2 regions of the Paenibacillus sp. 203 genome follow, and region 2 is predicted to be linked to the other one. Evidence: a T-box and tRNA genes for the amino acid it is inferred to sense, from the RefSeq annotation. Region 2 holds a T-box; the other holds one or more tRNA genes.

Region 1 (7,136 bases), on a different contig from region 2:
AGGCGTAGTCGAAGGACAACAGGTCGAAATTCCTGTACCACCGTAATCCGTTATGAGCGATGGGGTGACGCAGTAGGGTAGTGACGCGGACTGATGGATGTCCGTCTAAGCAGTGAGGCTGGTGTGTAGGCAAATCCGCACATCGTAAGGCTGGGCTGTGATGGGGAGCGAAAATTATAGTAGCGAAGGTCATGATCTCAGACTGCCAAGAAAAGCCTCTAGCCAGGAGAAGGTGCCCGTACCGCAAACCGACACAGGTAGGCGAGAAGAGAATTCTAAGGCGCGCGGAAGAACTCTCGTTAAGGAACTCGGCAAAATGACCCCGTAACTTCGGGAGAAGGGGTGCCTCGGTAGGGTGAATAGCCCGAGGGGGCCGCAGTGAAAAGGCCCAAGCGACTGTTTAGCAAAAACACAGGTCTGTGCGAAGCCGCAAGGCGAAGTATACGGGCTGACGCCTGCCCGGTGCTGGAAGGTTAAGGGGAGTGGTAAGCCTTCGGGCGAAGCTATGAACCGAAGCCCCAGTAAACGGCGGCCGTAACTATAACGGTCCTAAGGTAGCGAAATTCCTTGTCAGGTAAATTCTGACCCGCACGAATGGCGTAACGACTTGGGCGCTGTCTCAACGAGAGATCCGGTGAAATTTTAATACCTGTGAAGATGCAGGTTACCCGCGACAAGACGGAAAGACCCCATGGAGCTTTACTGCAGCTTGATATTGAATTTGGGTACGATCTGTACAGGATAGGTGGGAGCCGTAGAATCTTGAGCGCCAGCTTGAGAGGAGGCATCCTTGGGATACCACCCTGATCGTATCTAGGTTCTAACTTGGTACCGTGACCCGGTGCGAGGACAGTGTCAGGTGGGCAGTTTGACTGGGGCGGTCGCCTCCTAAAGAGTAACGGAGGCGCCCCAAGGTTCCCTCAGAATGGTTGGAAATCATTCGAAGAGTGCAAAGGCAGAAGGGAGCTTGACTGCGAGACCTACAAGTCGAGCAGGGACGAAAGTCGGGCTTAGTGATCCGGTGGTACCGCATGGAAGGGCCATCGCTCAACGGATAAAAGCTACCCTGGGGATAACAGGCTTATCTCCCCCAAGAGTCCACATCGACGGGGAGGTTTGGCACCTCGATGTCGGCTCATCGCATCCTGGGGCTGAAGTAGGTCCCAAGGGTTGGGCTGTTCGCCCATTAAAGCGGTACGCGAGCTGGGTTCAGAACGTCGTGAGACAGTTCGGTCCCTATCTGTCGTGGGCGTAGGAAATTTGAGAGGAGCTGTCCTTAGTACGAGAGGACCGGGATGGACGTACCGCTGGTGTACCAGTTGTTCCGCCAGGAGCACCGCTGGGTAGCTATGTACGGAAGGGATAAGCGCTGAAAGCATCTAAGCGTGAAGCCCCCCTCAAGATGAGATTTCCCAGTATGTAAGACCCCTTGAAGACGACGAGGTAGATAGGTTGGGGGTGGAAGTGCAGTAATGCATGGAGCTGACCAATACTAATCGGTCGAGGGCTTATCCTAAAATAAAACGCAAATAAGTTTCGGATCCAGTTTTCAGGGTGTAACCTTGAATGTAGAATTTGCACAGCAAATTCATGTTTGGTGGCGATAGCGGAGGGGTTCCACACGTACCCATCCCGAACACGACCGTTAAGCCCTCCAGCGCCGATGGTACTTGGACCGCAGGGTCCTGGGAGAGTAGGACGTCGCCAAGCGATATCCTTCAAAGGATAATGAAGTTTTGCATGTTAGGGCCTTTAGCTCAGCTGGTTAGAGCGCACCCCTGATAAGGGTGAGGTCGGTGGTTCGAGTCCACTAAGGCCCACCACTTCCAGAATAACAAAAAGATTGGGGCCATAGCTCAGCTGGGAGAGCGCCTGCCTTGCACGCAGGAGGTCAGCGGTTCGATCCCGCTTGGCTCCACCAATATTCCCTGATAGCTCAGTTGGTAGAGCACTCGACTGTTAATCGAGTTGTCACAGGTTCGAGTCCTGTTCGGGGAGCCATGTTTTGAATATTTCTGAATTTTATATATAAGGTGGCGGCGTAGCTCAGCTGGCTAGAGCGTACGGTTCATACCCGTGAGGTCGGGGGTTCGATCCCCTCTGCCGCTACTCGGAGAGATACCCAAGTGGCTATAAGGGGACCCTCTGCTAAGGGGTTAGACTGCGAAAGTGGTGCGAGGGTTCGAATCCCTCTCTCTCCGCCATAAATTTATTGAAACCAGAACTTATTTTGCAAGGCCCGTTGGTCAAGGGGTTAAGACACCTCCCTTTCACGGAGGTAACAGGGGTTCGAATCCCCTACGGGTCATAATATGGAGGCTTAGCTCAGCTGGGAGAGCATCTGCCTTACAAGCAGAGGGTCGGGGGTTCGATCCCCTCAGCCTCCACCATAAGAAAATTTGAGAAATGCCTTTTAATGTCGCGGGGTGGAGCAGTTCGGTAGCTCGTCGGGCTCATAACCCGAAGGTCGTAGGTTCAAATCCTACCCCCGCAATTAATTTCCTGTTGGAAATGCCTCTGGAACTGTGGTGTAGAGGCCTAACATGCCTGCCTGTCACGCAGGAGATCGCGGGTTCGAATCCCGTCAGTTCCGCCATTTTAACTTCATATATAATTGGCATATAAAGTGCGGATTATATGATGTAGTAATAAAACAAAATATGGCTCGGTAGCTCAGTCGGTAGAGCAGAGGACTGAAAATCCTCGTGTCGGCGGTTCGATTCCGTCCCGAGCCACCTTTCAAGTGGGAAATGAGTAATGTGCCGGTGTAGCTCAACTGGTAGAGCAACTGACTTGTAATCAGTAGGTTGGGGGTTCAAGTCCTCTCGCCGGCACCATTCTGGAGGATTAGCGAAGTGGCCAAACGCATCAGACTGTAAATCTGCTCCCTTACGGGTTCGGTGGTTCGAATCCATCATCCTCCACCAGTCTTTTCATAATCATATGGCGGTCGTGGCGAAGTGGTTAACGCACCGGACTGTGACTCCGGCATTCGTGGGTTCAAGCCCCATCGGCCGCCCTTTATTCTTAATCTATTGGGGATTAGCCAAGCGGTAAGGCAACGGACTTTGACTCCGTCATGCATAGGTTCAAATCCTATATCCCCAGCCATTAAGAGCCATTAGCTCAGTTGGTAGAGCACCTGACTTTTAATCAGGGTGTCGAAGGTTCGAGTCCTTCATGGCTCACCATTTATAATTATTTTGCGGTCGTGGCGGAATTGGCAGACGCGCACGGTTCAGGTCCGTGTGGGCTAACCCCCCGTGGAGGTTCGAGTCCTCTCGACCGCACCATATTTTGCGGACGTGGCTCAGCGGTAGAGCATCGCCTTGCCAAGGCGAGGGTCGCGGGTTCGATTCCCGTCGTCCGCTCCATTATCCATACGGCGCCATAGCCAAGTGGTAAGGCAAAGCTCTGCAAAAGCTTCATTCCCCAGTTCAAATCTGGGTGGCGCCTTGACTACTCATTATGGAATTTAATATGCGCCCTTAGCTCAGCTGGATAGAGCGTTTGACTACGAATCAAAAGGCCGGGAGTTCGAATCTCTCAGGGCGCGCCATTTCTTAAAAAAAAATGTATAATGTCGGGATGTAGCTCAGCTTGGTAGAGCACCTGGTTTGGGACCAGGGGGTCGCATGTTCAAATCGTGTCATCCCGATACTGATTTGCGGGTGTAGTTCAATGGTAGAACTCCAGCCTTCCAAGCTGGTAGCGTGGGTTCGATTCCCATCACCCGCTTTTTGCTATAGCGGATTCTTGTTGCCTCAGTGGTGACACCTTATAAATAAAGAGAGCCTGTCTGGGGACAGAGCTCTCTCTTTTTTTTGTATTTATCCTCATGTAATCCACAATGTGTTGATTATCCATAATCTTCGGTATCGGTGTATATCGTTCTGATCATACAACAGGCATACACCGATAACCGATTTAGTGGACAGTTTTTACACGGGAATGGTCAGCTGGATGGAGGTTCCCTTGTCTGGAGCAGAGGTTATGCTCATAAATCCCCCTACCCCTCTAGCTCGTTCTTCCATACTGAACAATCCAACTCCCTCTCCTTGGGACTTTCCAGAGAATCCAATGCCCTCATCCCGAATGGTCACTTGTATCATTTCATTTTGATCCTCAACGTCGACATATGCCTCTGCTACATCTGCGTATTTGGCTACATTCGTTAATGCCTCCTGTACAATCCGATAAATTGCAATTTCCTTGCGAATATCAACCCGTTTACGTAGATTGCATTGAAAATGCACCTCAATCCCGTAATGAGAACAGAAGTTTTCAATATAGGTTCTTATGGCTGGGACGACACCCAGATCATCCAGAACTGAGGGACGAAGTTCCCACGCTAGACCACGAACATCTTTGATGATGTCGGTCACCTGCGAACGAAGATTCTCCAGAGTAGGACTAGGTTGTTCGGCAAGTTGGCTATCCAATTGGATGATAAGTGAAAACAAGCTTTGTCCTATCCCATCATGCAGCTCTCTTGAAAAGCGTTTACGTTCTTCTTCCTGTATTTGCATGACTTGCGTCATCATAGACTGGAGTTCTGCTTCTACTTTCTTCAGTTTAGTGACCTCATTGCGGATCGCTAAGTACTGATAGGGTTTACCTTCCTCATCCATAAACGGAACGATCGTAGTATTCACCCAATAGTAGCTGTTATCTTTAGCACGATTACGTATTTCTCCTTGCCATACCTTACCTGAACGGATCGTAGTCCACAGGTTTTTCATGAAGGCAGAGGTATGATAGCCTGAATTAATAAGACGATGATCCTGACCGATCAGCTCTTCACGACTGTATTGCGAAATCTCACAGAACTTGTCGTTTACGTACTGAATAATACCTCGATGATCGGTCAAAGCAACGATGGAAGACGTATCTAAAGCAAATTTCAGATTGGATAATTGGTGGAGTGAGTTACGCAGCGCATGAAGAAAAGGGGATTCTGGTATATAAATTTCCAGATCATTCAGCAGTTTATCGGTTGATTCACCAAAGGCATGCTGCAGTAAAGGGTTAGAAGGTTCATTCATAATGGAGCAGCCCCTTTTTTAGTGCGAATTTGACTAGCTCAGGTCGTGTTTTCAAGTTAAGCTTCTCCATAAGATTGCTTTTATGGGACTCTACGGTTTTGACACTAATCACCAGGTGCTCGGCAATTTCCTTGTTGGCATATCCTTTGGCTACCCAGGATAGAATCTCTTTTTCCCGCTCAGACAAAGATTCATAGGGTCCAGCTATGCCTTCCTGTTTGATTTTGTCCAGATATTCACTCATCAGTCGTTTGGTTGCATTCGGGTACAAATAGGCACTACCTTCGGCCACAGACTGGATGGCAGCGAGTAACTCCTCGTGAGGTGCGCTTTTTAAAATATATCCGGATGCTCCAGCTTGAATGGCTCGGAACAGATATTCTTCATCGTCATGCATCGTTAAAATAAGGACTTCTGTATCGGGCAACTGTTTTTTTAATTCAGTAGTTGCCGTGAGACCATCTTTGCCAGGTGGCATGCTAAAATCCATGAGTACGACATTAGGTTGTAGCTCTACTGCTTTGCGGATCGCCTCATCCCCGTCTGCTGCATCTCCTACGACCTTAATACCATTTTTGCCGTCCAATAGGGCCATAAGGCCAGAACGTACGACAACATGATCATCCACTACTAGTATACGAATCAATTTGTCATCCCCTCGAACGGTAAAAAAACCGTGCGTTTTGTCATAATCATAGCAAATTTTAGGGATTTCAATCAACAAAGATAGTTAGGGACAGCCCTATCAAGTATTTTATGAGTTTTATTATCTACAGAAACATTGTTGATCTATGGAGTGAGAGGGTAAGCACATAGTTGGCTAAGGCGTTGAGCGACTTGAGTGGCCTCGGCCACATCAGACTCTGTGAACGTCCTCACATCACGATTACCAAGAAGCAGCACACCGTTAGGCAGATCCCCTGTGCTGGAAAAGGGAATAGCAACAGCAGAGTGAAGCTGCTCGGCCAGCATTAGTGCACACTCCTGACGCAGACGTATACTACCTGATAGTAAAGCACTTACAGTCACGATACGTCCCAAGCGAACAGCCATCCCGGCAATACCATGGCCAATCTTAAAAGAAATAAGGCGATAGCGATTGCTTCGGTTGCCGGAGGCGTAATACCAATGCAGCTTACCACCCGACTTGGACATAAATGCAAGGGCAGTGAGATCACTATAAATAGTATCTCTTAACTGGTTCAGTTCTTTTCGCATTTCATCCGTTATTTGTAGCATAGAAGACACATCCTTTTTCATAACCCACTATATCTCTAATTCATTGTAGTTCCGACAGTTACAAAAGTAGATCAGGGAACCCCCTGATCTATAGGCGCAGGAAACACTGAGTTTTCATGAGGTCGGGTAAGGAGTAAGGAAAAGGTCGATAAATGGGGCGTTAGCTTACCTCGGAAGTGATATTTATCACAGTAAATCAGGGAGTAGGAAGGTATAAAATCAGGTGTTCTCCCGATAACAACCCAGGCATTAAAACATTATGATATAGATATCAGGTAAACACGAGGAGGACGCTAACATGCAAGCCACTTGTATGGAACGGTTTGGGGACGAAGCGGAACGCACGGGAATTCAGATTTATTTGACAGAAGAACATTTTGTTCTGCTAAAAGATATTATGTCCTGGAAGAAGGTAAAGGCAGGCGTTATGCTTTTCCGAGAAGGCGATGATGCAGAGCAGCTTTATTATATACATTCAGGTCATGTTAAACTTCGTAAATCGACAGAAGATGGTAAAGAACTGATTCTGACCATTCAGCATCAAGGCGACTTAATAGGGGAATTTAGCGGGATAGATGGAGAAGAGTATAGTTGCACTGCGGAAACAGCCGATGTGTGTGAGTTAGGCGTCGTGCTTGTTAAGGATTTGGAGTCGCTCTTGTCCAAAAATGGGGAAATGGCACTTCAGTTCATCCAGTGGATGGCGATGAAGCAACGCATTATGCAATCGCGTTTTCGGGACTTACTGTTGTATGGTAAAACTGGAGCGTTAGCATCTACATTGATCCGTGCTAGCAATACATGTGGCGTGGCTGTGAAGGATGGCATTTTACTAAATATGAAGCTAAGTCA
Region 2 (14,482 bases):
AGGTTATGAATACGCCGGAAGATCAAGAAATTGAAACCCCAAGCTTTGATAAACGTAAGAACCAGAAGGGCACTAATGTTGTCAGCATCCATTCACAGAAAAATGTGAAAGTTGTCCTGTATGAGCCGCGTTCTTATGATGAAGCACAGGAAATTGCCGACCATATCCGTTCCCATCGTACCGTCGTAGTTAATTTGCAACGAATTCGCAAGGATCAGGCGCTGCGCATTATTGATTTTTTGAGTGGTACTGTGTATGCACTGGGTGGTGGTATTTCCAAGGTCGGGAATAATATTTTTCTGTGTACACCAGATACGGTTGAGATTCAAGGCTCTATTACAGAAATACTGGCTGACACTGAACAAGAACTTAATAGAATGAGGTGAACTTTTCTTGATCGAGGTAATTTACTGGCTATTTCAGATTTATTCGTACATGATCATTGCATATGTTCTGCTGTCATGGCTTCCTAATGCCAGAGAGAGTGTAATTGGTGATTTACTTGCCAAGTTTGTGGAGCCGTATTTGTCTCCTTTTCGCAGATTTATACCGCCAATCTTCGGGATGATTGATATTTCGCCCATCGTTGCGCTGATTGCTCTGCGTTTTGCGTCATACGGCTTGATTTCTTTAATTGGTAATTTCGTCTAGGAGGAGTTATGCGAACTGAGATTTATGAGCATTTTCACCCGGATGAACGGGACTATGTGGATCGCGCTTCCGAATGGATCAGTCATGCGGGAGCTTATCATGAGCAGAAGCTGACTGATTTTTTGGACCCGCGCCAACAGTACATATTGGAGACACTTGCTTCGAAGGAAGATAAGGTCACGATTAGGGTAGATGGCGGATACATGGCTTCGGAACGAAAGCGGGCGCTGATTGCGCCCGATTATTCGTATTTGGACGGTGAGGAGATGGGGATTCAGGTCCTTTCCATCACATCTGACGACCATAAAATAGGTACCCTTGAGCACGGTGATTATCTAGGTGCCCTACTTGGGCTTGGAATCAAACGTGGGAAAATCGGGGACATTCATGTACTGGATGATGGGTGCCATGTATTGGTAGCTTCAGAGATTGGTGATTTTATGACGATGCATTTACAGCAGGTACATCGTGTTCATGTATGGACAGAACTGTTGCCTGTAGCGAGTCTGCGAACGAAGGAAGTTGCATTAGATGCGCTAGATCTGACGGTCGCTTCTTTGCGCCTGGACGGTATTGCCAGCGATGTGTACAAGCTAAGCCGAAGTAAAATATTAACACCGATTCGGGCGGGGCGGTGCCGGGTAAATTGGAAGGTGGAGGAGAATCCATCCACTCCACTTAAAGCGGGGGACGTTATTTCCATGCAGGGTTTTGGGCGTTTCAAAGTGCTTGAAACAGACGGGATGACAAAAAAGGGAAGATTCCGTGTCAAAATTGGTAAGTTTGTATAGCTGTAGGCAGGAATCGCGAGCTTTCTGTCGAAAGAATTAAGCTATAGCGAAGAACTGGAACGATTTTGCTCTGTACAGTATTCACAAAACGGGGTATGATGACCGATAGATGATAGTGAGCGTCGTGACGCGGAAAATGTATTTTTTGTCAATCTTATAGGAGGTGGACGGCATGCCATTAACGCCATTGGATATACATAACAAGGAATTTGCCCGCCGGCTTCGCGGTTATGATGAGGATCAGGTTAATGAATTTTTGGATCAGGTGATCAAAGATTACGAGGGCGTTATTCGTGAAAATAAAGAACTGAGCACCGAGTTGTTGAACGTACAGGAGAAGCTCGATCATTTCGCGACGATTGAGGATACGCTGAGTAAGACGATTATCGTAGCGCAGGAAGCGGCTGATGAAGTTCGTAACAACGCCAAGAAAGAATCCCAACTGATCGTGAAGGAAGCGGAAAAAAATGCGGACCGTATTGTGAACGAAGCATTGTCCAAATCCCGCAAGATCGCGTTGGAGGTTGAAGAACTGAAGAAGCAGGCATCGATTTACCGAGCACGGTTTCGTACACTGGTGGAAGCACAGCTTGACTTGTTAAGCCAAGACGGCTGGGAAGCACTTGAAAACCGGGAACGCGAAGTACTGGAGCGCGAGCGTGAGATGAAAGAAATTTACTAATTTCATTTCTGACAAGCTTTTATTAGGCTTAGTTAGGGTTGACTTTTATCTTTAAACAGGCTATAACTGTAAATACTATACTGAATTCAATGATTATCCGTCTGTCGGCTGATGATTGTTATTCAAGGCAACGATGTTGCTGATTTCGATGAATTTAACATGTTTAATTCGTTGATGGGAACGAGTACGTCATGATTTGTCCCTCAGAGAGTTGGCCTTCCGGTGCAAGCCAACGTTCAGAACATGACCGAAGATCCTCCCGGAGAAGTGAGCTGAAGCGCTTAAGATTTATGGCGTGTGTAAGCAATCACCGTTTGCCATGCGTTATAATGGCGCCCTGCTGTAGTTGAGTGGGGCTCAGAGAGCCGTAATGAGACTGTATTTTTAATGGTCTGTTTTTACGGAATCAGGGTGGTAACGCGAGCACAGTCTCGTCCCTTTACAGGGATGGGGCTTTTTTTGTTGCTTTTTTTAGGAAATGCTAGAGAAATCAATGATGAGCAGAGAGGGAGTATGACAGTATGAACAGAGTGGATGTTAAAGAAAAAGCACGGTCTCGTGACCTACGCATCCTGAGCAAATGGAAGCAGGAGGACACATTCCGTAAATCCATCACAAATCGTGAAGGAAAGCCAAATTTTGTGTTTTATGAAGGCCCACCAACAGCTAACGGTAAACCGCATATCGGTCACGTGCTGGGCCGTGTAATTAAGGATTTCGTCGGTCGCTATCAGACAATGAAGGGATACCGCGTCGTACGTAAGGCAGGCTGGGACACGCATGGCTTGCCGGTAGAATTGGGTGTACAAAAGCAGCTGGGAATCTCCCACAAACCTGAAATTGAAGAATACGGTGTTGAAAAGTTTATTAAAAAATGTAAGGCGAGCGTGTTTGAGTACGAGCAACAATGGCGTGATCTAACCGAAGCGATCGGTTACTGGACAGACCTCGATAACCCGTACATTACATTGGATAATAACTATATCGAGAGTGTATGGAACATTTTGGCGACGATTCATGAAAAAGATCTGCTGTATCGTGGTCATCGTGTGAGTCCGTATTGCCCGGATTGTCAAACGACGCTAAGTTCTCATGAAGTAGCGCAGGGCTACAAAGATGTGAAGGATCTGAGCGCCACGGCTAAATTCAAGCTGCATAGCAGTGGTGAATATGTACTGGCTTGGACGACAACGCCTTGGACCTTGCCGAGTCACGTGGCGCTCGCCGTCAACCCTGAACTGGAATATGCACGTGTGAAGCAGGAAGACGGTGTATACATCGTTGCTAAAAATCTGGTTGAGGACGTAATTAAAGGCGAACATGAAGTGATTGGCACGCTATCCGGTTCAGAACTGGTTGACCAAACGTATACCCCGCCATTTACGTATTTTCAGGTTGAAAAGGGTAATCAGATTCTGGGTGCGAAGTTCGTAACAGACTCCAGCGGTACAGGTATCGTTCATATGGCTCCGGCGCATGGTGAGGATGATTACCGGGTATGCCGTGAAAATGGTGTTGAATTTATCAACGTGGTGGATCTTCAAGGTAACTATGTAGAGGAAATCACTGATTTTGCAGGCCGTTTTGTTAAAGACTGTGATGTAGATATTGTTAAAATGCTGTCCGAAAAAGGCTTGCTGTACAGCAAGGAAAAATACGAGCATAGCTATCCGTTCTGCTGGCGCTGCGACACTCCATTATTGTACTATGCTATGGACAGCTGGTTTATCAAAACAACTGCGATTAAGGATCAACTGATTGCTAACAACAGCGAAGTCGAATGGTACCCGGGTCATATACGTGAAGGACGTTTCGGCAAGTTCTTGGAAGAACTGGTGGATTGGAACATCAGTCGCGATCGTTATTGGGGTACACCACTGAACATCTGGGTTTGTGAGGAAACTGGAGAACAGTTCGCTCCGCATAGTATTGCTGAGTTGAGGGAACGTGCGATCGGCGACGTACCAGCGGATATCGAGCTGCACAAACCATATGTAGATGATATCAAGGTTCGTAGCCAATGCGGTAAATACGAAATGACTCGTACACCGGAAGTAATCGACGTATGGTTTGATAGCGGCTCCATGCCGTTTGCGCAGCATCATTATCCTTTTGAGAATAATGAAACGTTTGAGCAGCAATTTCCGGCAGATATGATCTGTGAAGGAATTGACCAGACTCGTGGATGGTTCTATAGCTTGCTTGCGGTTTCGACTATGCTGACTGGCAAAGCTCCTTATAAAGCTGTCATGGCGACAGGCCATGTACTGGATGAGCAAGGGCAGAAAATGTCTAAATCCAAGGGTAATGTTATTGATCCGTGGGAAGTGATTGACGAGTACGGTACAGATGCTTTCCGTTGGGCATTGCTGTCCGATAGTGCACCATGGAATAGCAAACGTTTCTCCAAAGGCATTGTAGGCGAAGCTAAATCGAAGCTCGTCGATACGCTTGTCAATACACACGCTTTTCTGACCTTGTATGCAGATATCGACGGATTTGATCCGGCACAGCATCCGTTCAAACCATCGGCCCATAAGTTGGATCGTTGGATTTTGTCCCGTCTGAACAGCCTCATTTTGGTAGTGGACAAAGCGCTGGCTGTAAATGACTTCCTGAATTCATCCAAAGCGATTGAGTCCTTTGTAGATGAGCTGAGCAACTGGTATATCCGTCGTTCACGCGACCGATTCTGGGGCAATGGTCTTACAGAAGATAAGCTGGATGCATACCGTACACTGACCGAAGTGCTGTTAACGACTGCCAAACTACTTGCGCCGTTTACACCACTGCTTGCAGAGGATATTTACCTCAACCTAAGCAACGGGGAAAGTGTTCATCTGGATAATTATCCGACTGCCAATGAGTCCTTGATCGATTTGGAACTGGAACGAGATATGGAAACGGCACGCCGTGTCGTTGAATTGGCGCGTAACGTCCGCAACGAAACGGGTTTGAAAACGCGTCAACCGTTGTCCGAGTTGATTCTGTCCATGGATCAGGACTTTGAACTGAGTGGCTATGAGGAAATCATCAAAGATGAGATTAACGTGAAGCATATTCATGTGGAGACGGACGATAGCGGCTTTGTAGATTTTACACTGAAACTGAATTTGAAAGTAGCAGGCAAGAAATACGGCAAAAATGTCGGTTTCCTACAAAACTTTTTCAAAGGAATGTCTGCTGAGGATACCCGTTCTGTTGTAGAAAAAGGAGTGTTAAACGTCGCTTCTCCAGAAGGTGAAGAACTGCAAGTTACGGCCGAAGAATTGCTGGTGGAGAAAAAAGCGAAAGAAGGCTTCGCTTCTGCTTCCGGTTATGGCTTAACGGTAGCGTTAAACACAGACATTACACCGGAGCTGGAGCAAGAGGGCTGGGTACGTGAAGTGGTTCGTGCGGTACAGGATTATCGTAAAAAACTGGATCTGCCGATTGAAAAGTATGTGGCGTTGACGTTGGATGTAGATAATGAGCTGCGTCTGGCCATCGAAAGCTTCGACTCTGTGTTGCGTGAGAACGTATTGGTTACTACTGTGACATTTGGTCAAGCCGAACCGGCAGAACATGTGGAAGTGAACGGTAAAACCATCGGCGTTCATATTGGGGAATAATTACAAGCCCCCTGTCCCATAATACAATAACAGGCAGCATATAAAAACGAGCCTAAGCATCGGAAACGGGTTTTCTCCGTTACGTGCTTCGGCTCGTTTGCTGCGTTCAGGGCAGCCATGGGAAAAGGGGGATTGTGCATATGACGGCACGATCAAGGCGTAGACAGGGAAGGAGTCTCCGAGGGGTAAACGGAGAAGGGGCTGCCATAGCCGCAGATAAAAGCAAAACAGGTAATCAGGCAGAGCAATTAAGTCGTGTTGAAAAGCTGATACGTGCTGTGTCAGAGCAGATGGAACGGACACGAATTGCAGATTACGCTTTGCTGCTGAATAAGCCTTGGCGATTACTCTGGCTAAATCTAATATCAGGCGTTTCCCGGGGAATCGGCATCGCGCTAGGTTTTACTTTTTTTGCCGCTACCATTATTTATGTGCTGCAAGTGCTCGGAGCGTTGAATTTGCCGATTATCGGTGATTATATCGCTGATATTGTACGGATCGTACAGCGACAATTGGAGCTTACCACCTATTAGGCAGCGATCTCCACTTTGAAGTTCACGATTCGTCTTCGTGCGTATCTGGCTCCAGTAGACCTTCGCCCTCACCATCTTCTATATAACGCTGATAAATGGAGCTGCGAATAACAGATACATTTTGTCCATAAATGTCAGTAGCAATAAAGCTTTCGTATGGCTCTACGAAGCCCATATTATCATCACCTGCTTCAATTTCCATATCATCATAACTGTGGATTTCTCCACTTTCGGCCATGGCTGGTGTGTTAGATGTACCCCAATTTTCGACGATCTGCCAAGCATCTTCACCGTCGAAGCCGTTTTGATCATCACGCTCATCCAGACTCGTTCTGCCGAACGAGGGAGCGAGAAATTCTTCCTCTACTGGGCGGCGGTTAGACACTTCTGTTTCGGGACTGTACTCTTTACAGTAAATGGTATAGGGAACAGCCAGTAGGCGCTCATAGGGAATGGGTTTACCGCTGGCGGCACAAATGCCATACGTCCCCTTTTCCATGGCCATCAGAGCTGATTCGATGCGTTCTAATTGGAATTCGTCGTGTTCCAGTAAGGAAATATCCTTGGCTCGCTCGTAGGTTTCGGTAGCCAGGTCTCCTGGGTGGTTATCAATAGGAGAAAGCTCGCCGGTTTGGTCGCGTTGGGAATCGCCGAGTCCGTAATGGTCGTTGTTTTGCAAACGATGCTCAATTTCTTTTTTGCGTTCCAGCAGTTCGTTACGCAAGCCCTGCAATTGTTGCTCCGTCAATGGGGACATGGAATCCTCTCCTTGTTCTAGGTTTACATGCGCATGCGTTGTGTCGAGTATGCTCCATGTAGTTTGCACCGGGAAGACCTCTTTTACATAGGAAATTCTAATCAAATGCGAAGGAGTTCATTTTATGGATGATCTGTATTTGAAGCTTGCGGGATTCGTGGACGATCTGAGAATGCTTATGCTACAATAAATGGGTTCAACAACGGATATAAGCGGATCGGAGTGACGAAGGACTGTGATTTATTTTGGTATTGCGCTAATTATTTTTTTGATTGATCAGGGAGTCAAATATTTGGTGGCTACGCGGATGGAATTGTACGAACAAATACCAGTCATCGGCAATTTCTTTTTAATCACCTCCCATCGAAATCGTGGAGCCGCTTTTGGAATTTTGGAAGGTCAACGTTGGCTTTTTATCGTGATTACAATTGTAGTGGTGATTGGTATCGTCTGGTACCTGCGAAAAACAGTCAAGGCTGGACAAAAGCTACTTCCTGTTGCGCTAAGTTTGGTGCTGGGGGGAGCAGTCGGTAACTTTTTGGATCGAGCTATTTCAGGGGAAGTAGTTGATTTTGCACAATTTAATTTTGGAAGCTATACGTTCCCCATTTTTAATGTGGCAGATTCGGCAATTGTCATCGGTGTAGCACTGATTATTTTGGATACATTGCTGGAATCGCGTCGGGAAAAAGGAAATGGCAATGATAGCATTGAAGGGAAGTCATAGCATGAGCGAAGTGAATGAAAACGGCGAAGCCGCAGGTCTGTCTTATGAGGACGAACTGGAGGGTGAATCTCTGGAATGGACGGCCGATTCCGGGGATGCCAAAACGCGTATAGACAAATATATCGCCGAAGAAATGAAGGAAGTGTCTCGTTCTCAGATACAGCTGTGGATCGGAAACGGTCGCGTGCTGGTGAACGGTACGGCGATCAAGGCGAACTACAAGCTGGCTGAAGGAGATCGTATTGTATTATCGGTACCGGAGCCAGAAAGTGTAGATATTGTACCGGAAAATATTCCGTTGGATGTCGTTTACGAGGACTCGGACGTTATTGTTATTAACAAGCAACGTGGTCTGGTCGTGCATCCTGCACCGGGACACTCTTCGGGAACATTGGTTAACGCACTGATGTACCACTGTCACGATCTTTCCGGCATCAACGGGGAATTACGTCCTGGTATTGTTCACCGTATTGATAAGGATACATCAGGACTGCTGATGGCGGCTAAAAATGATCAGGCTCACGCATCACTTGCAGCACAGCTTAAGGACCATAGTGTGACTCGGAAATATATAGCCTTAGTTCACGGTCATTTGAGCCACGATCAGGGAACGGTAGATGCTCCGATTGGCCGCGATTCCGGTGATCGCAAATTGTTCACAGTGACGGAACGTAACAGCAAGCACGCAGTCACCCATTTTCTCGTCATTGAACGATTGGGAGATTATACCCTGCTTGAACTTCAATTGGAAACAGGACGCACACACCAAATTCGTGTTCACATGAAATTTATTGGACACCCATTGGTTGGCGACCCTATGTATGGGCGCAGCAAAGGGGTTCGTATGGATGGTCAGGCGCTGCATGCGGCGGTACTGGGCTTTAAGCATCCATCCACTGGAGAGTACATGGAATTCAACAGACCGATCCCTCCTGATATGGAGGATGTTTTAGCGTCCCTGCGTAGTCGCTAAAACAATGACAATTTGCATTCCTATTCACAAACCTGAATAAATTATTAAGTTAAACCGCCTAAATGGCGGTTTTTTTTATTGTGGGATAAGGTATGGGTAAAAACAACTATGGATAATTATACAATGAAGTTGTATAATTATTAGAGTGCTTCCGGTGGTTCCGGTTGAACGGGTGTTGACACACGATTTTCAATCTGTCATACTTCTTGTAGTTGCGATGAACTTTGTCCAAGAGATGGCTAACCATCTCACACTATGAGAAGCAGGACAAAGGAAATCCTGAATAGCACCTTTAAATCAGTCCCGTGAGGCTGGCAAGGTAACGTGAATGGATCACTGATCAGTGCATCCGCTGCGGCGGTATGTCTTCAGTGTGTCCGAGAGATCGGAGAACAGTGGAAGACTGTTCATACGAGACTCCTTGCCAAACTTGGGCAAGGAGTCTTTTTTGTATCCGAACACGGGACCAGGTCTGAAGGGAACATCACCTGAGGAGGCTGGAAGCATGAGTAATGAAACACATGTACTAATGGATGAAATTGCGATTCGTCGGGCATTGACACGGATTGCACATGAAATTTTGGAGAAAAACAAAGGTATTGACGATTGTGTGCTAGTAGGTATTCGAACACGCGGAGTTCATCTGGCGCAACGACTGGCTGAAAAAATTGCTGAGATTGAAGGCGCACCAATTCCATGGGGAGAGCTGGATGTCACAGCCTACCGGGATGACCGAAGCAGTGTAGCCGAAGCTAAAGGAAATGGAAAAGAGCTTTTGATGAATCCTGCTGACGTATCGGTTCATGATAAGAAAGTCATTCTCTTTGACGATGTGCTGTACACAGGCCGCACCATCCGCGCGGCGATGGATGCATTGATGCACTGCGGACGACCGCAAATGATTCAGCTGGCAGTGCTAGCAGATCGCGGACACCGTGAGCTTCCGATTCGTCCGGATTACATCGGCAAGAACATCCCGACCTCCAAATCTGAGGAAATCGTAGTAGCCCTTCAAGAGACGGACGGTAAGGACGAAGTGACAATCATTCAGAACCGGGGGGAACAGCTATGATCACAACAGCCAGTCAACTTAAAGAACGTAGCCTGCTCGGGTTAAAGGAACTTAGCCGAAATGAAATCGAGTCCATTCTGGATCGTGCTCATTATTGGGAATCTCAACCAGAAAAACTGGTTCCAGTACTGCAATCACGCTTTGCGGCCAACATGTTTTTTGAAAACAGCACTCGCACCCGCTTTTCTTTTGAGATGGCAGAGAAGCGGCTGGGCGCTCAGGTTTTGAACTTTTCCGCTGCGGCTTCCAGTGTGGAAAAAGGGGAGTCCATTTACGATACAGTACGTACGCTCGAATCCATGGGCATTGATGCAGGAGTCATCCGGTTAAAGCCAGCCGGGGTGCTGCAAGAGCTCGCTGAGAAGGTCAGTGTTCCACTGGTTAATGCAGGGGACGGCAACAATGAGCATCCAACGCAGGCTCTACTGGACCTGTACACCATGCGCAAAACTTTCGGTGAGCTTAAAGGCTTGAGAGTATCCATCATAGGAGACATTCTGCACAGCCGTGTCGCTCGCTCGAATCTGTGGGCCTTGCAAAAATTCGGAGCCAAGGTTAGCTTCTGCGCTCCTGATAATATGCAAGCACCTGATCTTGCGGCGTACGCGCCTTATGTTCCGATGCAAGAGGCACTACAGGCGGACGTGGTCATGATGCTTCGGGTACAGCTGGAACGGCATGCCGAAGGGATGTTGCGGTCAGCGGATGAGTACCGAGAGCAGTACGGTTTGACAGAGAAAAGAGCAGCGAACCTGAAGCCCGGAACAATTATCATGCATCCAGCTCCAGTGAATCGGAACGTGGAAATTGATAGTGCGGTTGTGGAAAGCGAACAATCACGAATTTTTCCACAAATGGCAAACGGGGTTCCGATCCGCATGGCGGTTATGGAACGGGCAATGAAGCTGTAGAAACTGTCAGTAGGATCGTAGGAAAAGTTGCAGAAAACTGAGCGGAGGAATATTTCAGATGAAACAATTAATTATGAATGCAAGCGTATTGAACGAGCAGGGCGAGGCTGAATTGAAATCCATCCTAATCGCCGACGGAAAGATTTTGGCTATTGCAAATGCGGATGCTGGAGTCAGCCTACTTATGGAAGAAGGGGCATCTGGGCAGGAGCGCGAAATCGAAAAGATCGACGCCCAGGGAAAACTGGTCATCCCCGGTTTAATCGACATGCATGTGCATCTGAGAGAACCTGGCTTTGAATATAAAGAAACAATTGAAACGGGCAGCCGTGCGGCGGTGAAAGGCGGATTTACGACGATTGCCTGCATGCCAAACACACGTCCAGTGACGGACAATGTTGACACAGTCCAGCTGGTATTGAAAAAGGGACAGGAAGCCGGGTTTGCCAAGGTTCTTCCTTACGCAGCCATTACGAAAAACGAACTGGGTCGTGAGCTGACAGATTTTGAAGCGCTCAAAGCAGCAGGTGCAATCGGCTTTACTGACGATGGTGTCGGGGTGCAAAGCGCGCAAATGATGAAGGACGCCATGGCGCGGGCCAAGGCACTGGATATGCCGGTTATTGCACACTGTGAAGATAACACGCTTGTTGAAGGAGCGGCAGTGACGGACGGCGAATTTGCCAAGCGCCACGGACTTAAAGGCATTCCGAACGAATCCGAAGCCATTCACGTCGGACGCGACATTTTGTTATCCGAGGCAACCGGGGCACACTATCATGTATGCCATGTCAGCACAGAGCAGTCAGTGCGGTTAATCCGCCACGCGAAATCTTTTGGTATCAAGGTAACGGCTGAGGTATGCCCGCACCACTTGGTATTGTCAGATGAGGACATTCCTGGGCTGGATGCGAACTGGAAAATGAATCCTCCGCTACGCTCCCCACGTGATGTGCAGGCATGCATCGAGGGACTGGAAGACGGCACGATTGACATCGTCGTAACCGACCATGCAGCGCACAGTGAGGAAGAGAAGGCAAGAGGTATGGAGCTGGCGCCATTCGGGATCGTTGGATTTGAGACGGCCTTCCCGCTGTTGTACACGAAATTCGTAGCTACCGGACAGTGGACGCTGGACTTTCTGGTGCGTCGTATGACTGCTGATCCAGCGCGTGTCTTCCGCCTGGATACGGGACGCCTGGAAGAAGGAGCTCCAGCTGACCTGACCATGATTGATCTGGAGCAGGAGCAGGCAGTTGATCCGCAAACGTTTGCCAGCAAAGGACGCAACACTCCTTTTACAGGCTGGAAGCTCAAAGGCTGGCCTGTGAAAACTTGGGTAGACGGCAAACTGGTATGGTCTGCTGACGAAGCAAAATAAATAGAAACCACTAAAAAAAATAGAACCTTATAGCAGGAAACAATATAGAGGAGTGAGACGGGATGCAGGCAAGATTGTTACTTCAGGACGGCACGCTGTTTACAGGCACATCATTTGGTGCGGAAGGTGATAAAACAGGCGAGGTCGTTTTCAACACAGGGATTACAGGCTATCAAGAGGTGCTGACTGATCCCTCTTACTGCGGACAAATCGTAACGATGACTTACCCGCTGATTGGCAACTATGGAATTACTCGTGATGACTTTGAATCGGTACGGCCTTATGTCCATGGCTTTGCTGTTAGACATTACGAGGCAGCGCCAAGTAACTGGCGTGCTCAATACAGCGTGGGCGATTTGCTGAAGGAATATGGCATCATTGGCATTAGCGATATCGACACCCGCATGCTTACCCGGATTATTCGCCATCACGGCACGATGAAGGGCATTTTGACGACTGGTTCCCAGCCGCTGGAAGAACTGAAAGAAATGATGTCTGACTTGACCATTGAAGAACTGCGCAATCAGGTTCCTATGACTTCCACACCTCATCCGTACAGCAGTCCTGGCAACGGAGAGCGGATCGTATTGATTGACTACGGTGCCAAAAGCGGCATTTTGCGCGAACTGAACAAACGGGACTGCGATGTAGTTGTCGTTCCACATGATACGACGGCTGAGGAAATTCGTCGCTTGGACCCGGACGGTATCCAGCTGTCTAACGGCCCTGGAGACCCAAAAGACGTACCCCATGCCGTTCGTACGGTAGCTGAACTGTTAGGGGAATACCCAATTTTCGGAATTTGCTTGGGACACCAGTTGTTCGCTTTAGCTTCCGGCGCGGATACGGAAAAGCTGAAATTCGGACATCGCGGTGGTAACCATCCGGTGAAAGAACTGGAGAGCGGACGCTGCTTTATCACATCACAAAATCACGGCTACACGGTGAATGAGGATTCGATCCAAGGTACTGAGCTTGAAGTGACGCATATTAATAACAACGATAAAACGATTGAAGGTCTTAAACATACCAAGTATCCCGCGTTTTCGGTGCAATATCATCCAGAGGCTGCACCAGGACCTTACGATAATGGCTACCTGTTTGACCGCTTTCTGGACATGATCCGTGAGCACAAAAGAAATCATCCAAAGCAACCGCGTCAGGCTGCTATCGCCGCCGCAGTGAGAGGAGAGCGCTAATATGCCGAAAAATACAGAACTTAAAAAAATACTTGTGATCGGTTCCGGTCCTATCGTCATTGGTCAGGCAGCAGAATTTGATTACGCTGGTACACAAGCTTGTCAAGCGCTCAAAGAAGAAGGCGTCGAGGTAGTACTGATCAACAGTAATCCGGCAACCATCATGACAGACACCAACATGGCAGACAAAGTATACATCGAGCCGATTACACTTGATTTTGTAACACAGATTATCCGTCAAGAGCGTCCAGATGGGCTGCTTCCTACGCTGGGAGGACAGACAGGTCTGAATATGGCAGTGGAACTGGCTCGCGCCGGAGTGCTGGAGCGTGAAAACGTCAAGCTGCTGGGAACTCAACTGAATTCTATAGAAAAAGCCGAAGATCGTGATCTGTTCCGTGATTTGATGCGCGAGTTGGAACAACCTGTACCGGAGAGTGTAATTGTAACAACCTTGGAAGAATCATTAGAATTTGCTAACGAAATCGGTTATCCAATTATCGTTCGCCCGGCTTATACGCTAGGGGGAACAGGCGGTGGTATCTGCTCTACAGAAGAAGAACTGCGTGAAACCGTCAGTTCTGGGTTGAGATACAGTCCAATCGGACAATGTTTGGTGGAAAAGAGTATCGCAGGTATGAAGGAAGTCGAATATGAGGTCATGCGTGACGGCAATGATAACTGCATCGTTGTCTGTAATATGGAGAACTTTGATCCAGTCGGCGTGCATACTGGCGACAGTATCGTCGTAGCTCCGAGTCAGACGCTGTCAGATCGCGAATACCAGATGCTGCGCTCCGCTTCTCTGAAAATTATCCGCGCCCTCAATATCGAAGGCGGCTGTAATGTACAGTTTGCGCTTGATCCGCACAGCTATCAATACTATGTAATTGAAGTAAACCCGCGCGTAAGTCGCTCCTCGGCACTGGCTTCCAAGGCAACCGGATATCCGATTGCTAAAATGGCTGCCAAAATCGCACTGGGCTACACGTTGGATGAAATTGTGAATCCGGTAACGGGACAAACGTATGCTTGCTTTGAGCCAACACTGGATTACATCGTGAGCAAAATACCACGCTGGCCATTTGACAAATTCATTTCTGCCAACCGCAAGCTGGGCACGCAAATGAAAGCAACGGGTGAAGTCATGGCCATCGGACGCACATTCGAGGAATCCATCCATAAAGCGGTACG

The links. The T-box of region 2 lies ahead of ileS (isoleucine--tRNA ligase). A T-box ahead of a tRNA ligase gene usually reads a tRNA of that ligase, here a tRNA-Ile.
Region 1: it encodes a tRNA-Ile, which carries the amino acid that the T-box ahead of ileS (isoleucine--tRNA ligase) is inferred to sense. The anticodon was not compared.

The regions. Positions count from the first base shown of each region.
Region 1 is NZ_JAXCHD010000030.1:823-7,958, reverse strand. Features, by position in the region: partial or broken rRNA gene WA407_RS26150 (23S ribosomal RNA) at 1-1,516, shown strand, start outside; rRNA gene rrf (5S ribosomal RNA) at 1,594-1,710, shown strand; tRNA gene WA407_RS26140 (tRNA-Ile) at 1,747-1,823, shown strand; tRNA gene WA407_RS26135 (tRNA-Ala) at 1,846-1,921, shown strand; tRNA gene WA407_RS26130 (tRNA-Asn) at 1,926-2,001, shown strand; tRNA gene WA407_RS26125 (tRNA-Met) at 2,036-2,109, shown strand; tRNA gene WA407_RS26120 (tRNA-Ser) at 2,113-2,204, shown strand; tRNA gene WA407_RS26115 (tRNA-Glu) at 2,237-2,308, shown strand; tRNA gene WA407_RS26110 (tRNA-Val) at 2,315-2,390, shown strand; tRNA gene WA407_RS26105 (tRNA-Met) at 2,421-2,494, shown strand; tRNA gene WA407_RS26100 (tRNA-Asp) at 2,520-2,596, shown strand; tRNA gene WA407_RS26095 (tRNA-Phe) at 2,663-2,735, shown strand; tRNA gene WA407_RS26090 (tRNA-Thr) at 2,762-2,837, shown strand; tRNA gene WA407_RS26085 (tRNA-Tyr) at 2,842-2,927, shown strand; tRNA gene WA407_RS26080 (tRNA-His) at 2,947-3,019, shown strand; tRNA gene WA407_RS26075 (tRNA-Gln) at 3,037-3,111, shown strand; tRNA gene WA407_RS26070 (tRNA-Lys) at 3,116-3,191, shown strand; tRNA gene WA407_RS26065 (tRNA-Leu) at 3,206-3,293, shown strand; tRNA gene WA407_RS26060 (tRNA-Gly) at 3,300-3,374, shown strand; tRNA gene WA407_RS26055 (tRNA-Cys) at 3,385-3,456, shown strand; tRNA gene WA407_RS26050 (tRNA-Arg) at 3,483-3,559, shown strand; tRNA gene WA407_RS26045 (tRNA-Pro) at 3,585-3,658, shown strand; tRNA gene WA407_RS26040 (tRNA-Gly) at 3,668-3,738, shown strand; gene WA407_RS26035 (PAS domain-containing sensor histidine kinase) at 3,942-5,045, opposite strand; gene WA407_RS26030 (response regulator) at 5,038-5,691, opposite strand; gene WA407_RS26025 (GAF domain-containing protein) at 5,835-6,284, opposite strand; gene WA407_RS26020 (Crp/Fnr family transcriptional regulator) at 6,583-7,136, shown strand, end outside.
Region 2 is NZ_JAXCHD010000010.1:30,720-45,201, reverse strand. Features, by position in the region: gene WA407_RS20955 (cell division protein SepF) at 1-386, shown strand, start outside; gene WA407_RS20950 (YggT family protein) at 394-651, shown strand; gene WA407_RS20945 (YlmH family RNA-binding protein) at 660-1,442, shown strand; gene WA407_RS20940 (DivIVA domain-containing protein) at 1,615-2,124, shown strand; T-box leader at 2,287-2,566, shown strand; gene ileS (isoleucine--tRNA ligase) at 2,646-5,735, shown strand; gene WA407_RS20930 (DUF5665 domain-containing protein) at 5,876-6,268, shown strand; gene WA407_RS20925 (TraR/DksA C4-type zinc finger protein) at 6,291-7,025, opposite strand; gene lspA (signal peptidase II) at 7,261-7,752, shown strand; gene WA407_RS20915 (RluA family pseudouridine synthase) at 7,754-8,725, shown strand; gene pyrR (bifunctional pyr operon transcriptional regulator/uracil phosphoribosyltransferase PyrR) at 9,231-9,797, shown strand; gene WA407_RS20905 (aspartate carbamoyltransferase catalytic subunit) at 9,794-10,708, shown strand; gene WA407_RS20900 (dihydroorotase) at 10,767-12,089, shown strand; gene carA (glutamine-hydrolyzing carbamoyl-phosphate synthase small subunit) at 12,152-13,288, shown strand; gene carB (carbamoyl-phosphate synthase large subunit) at 13,290-14,482, shown strand, end outside.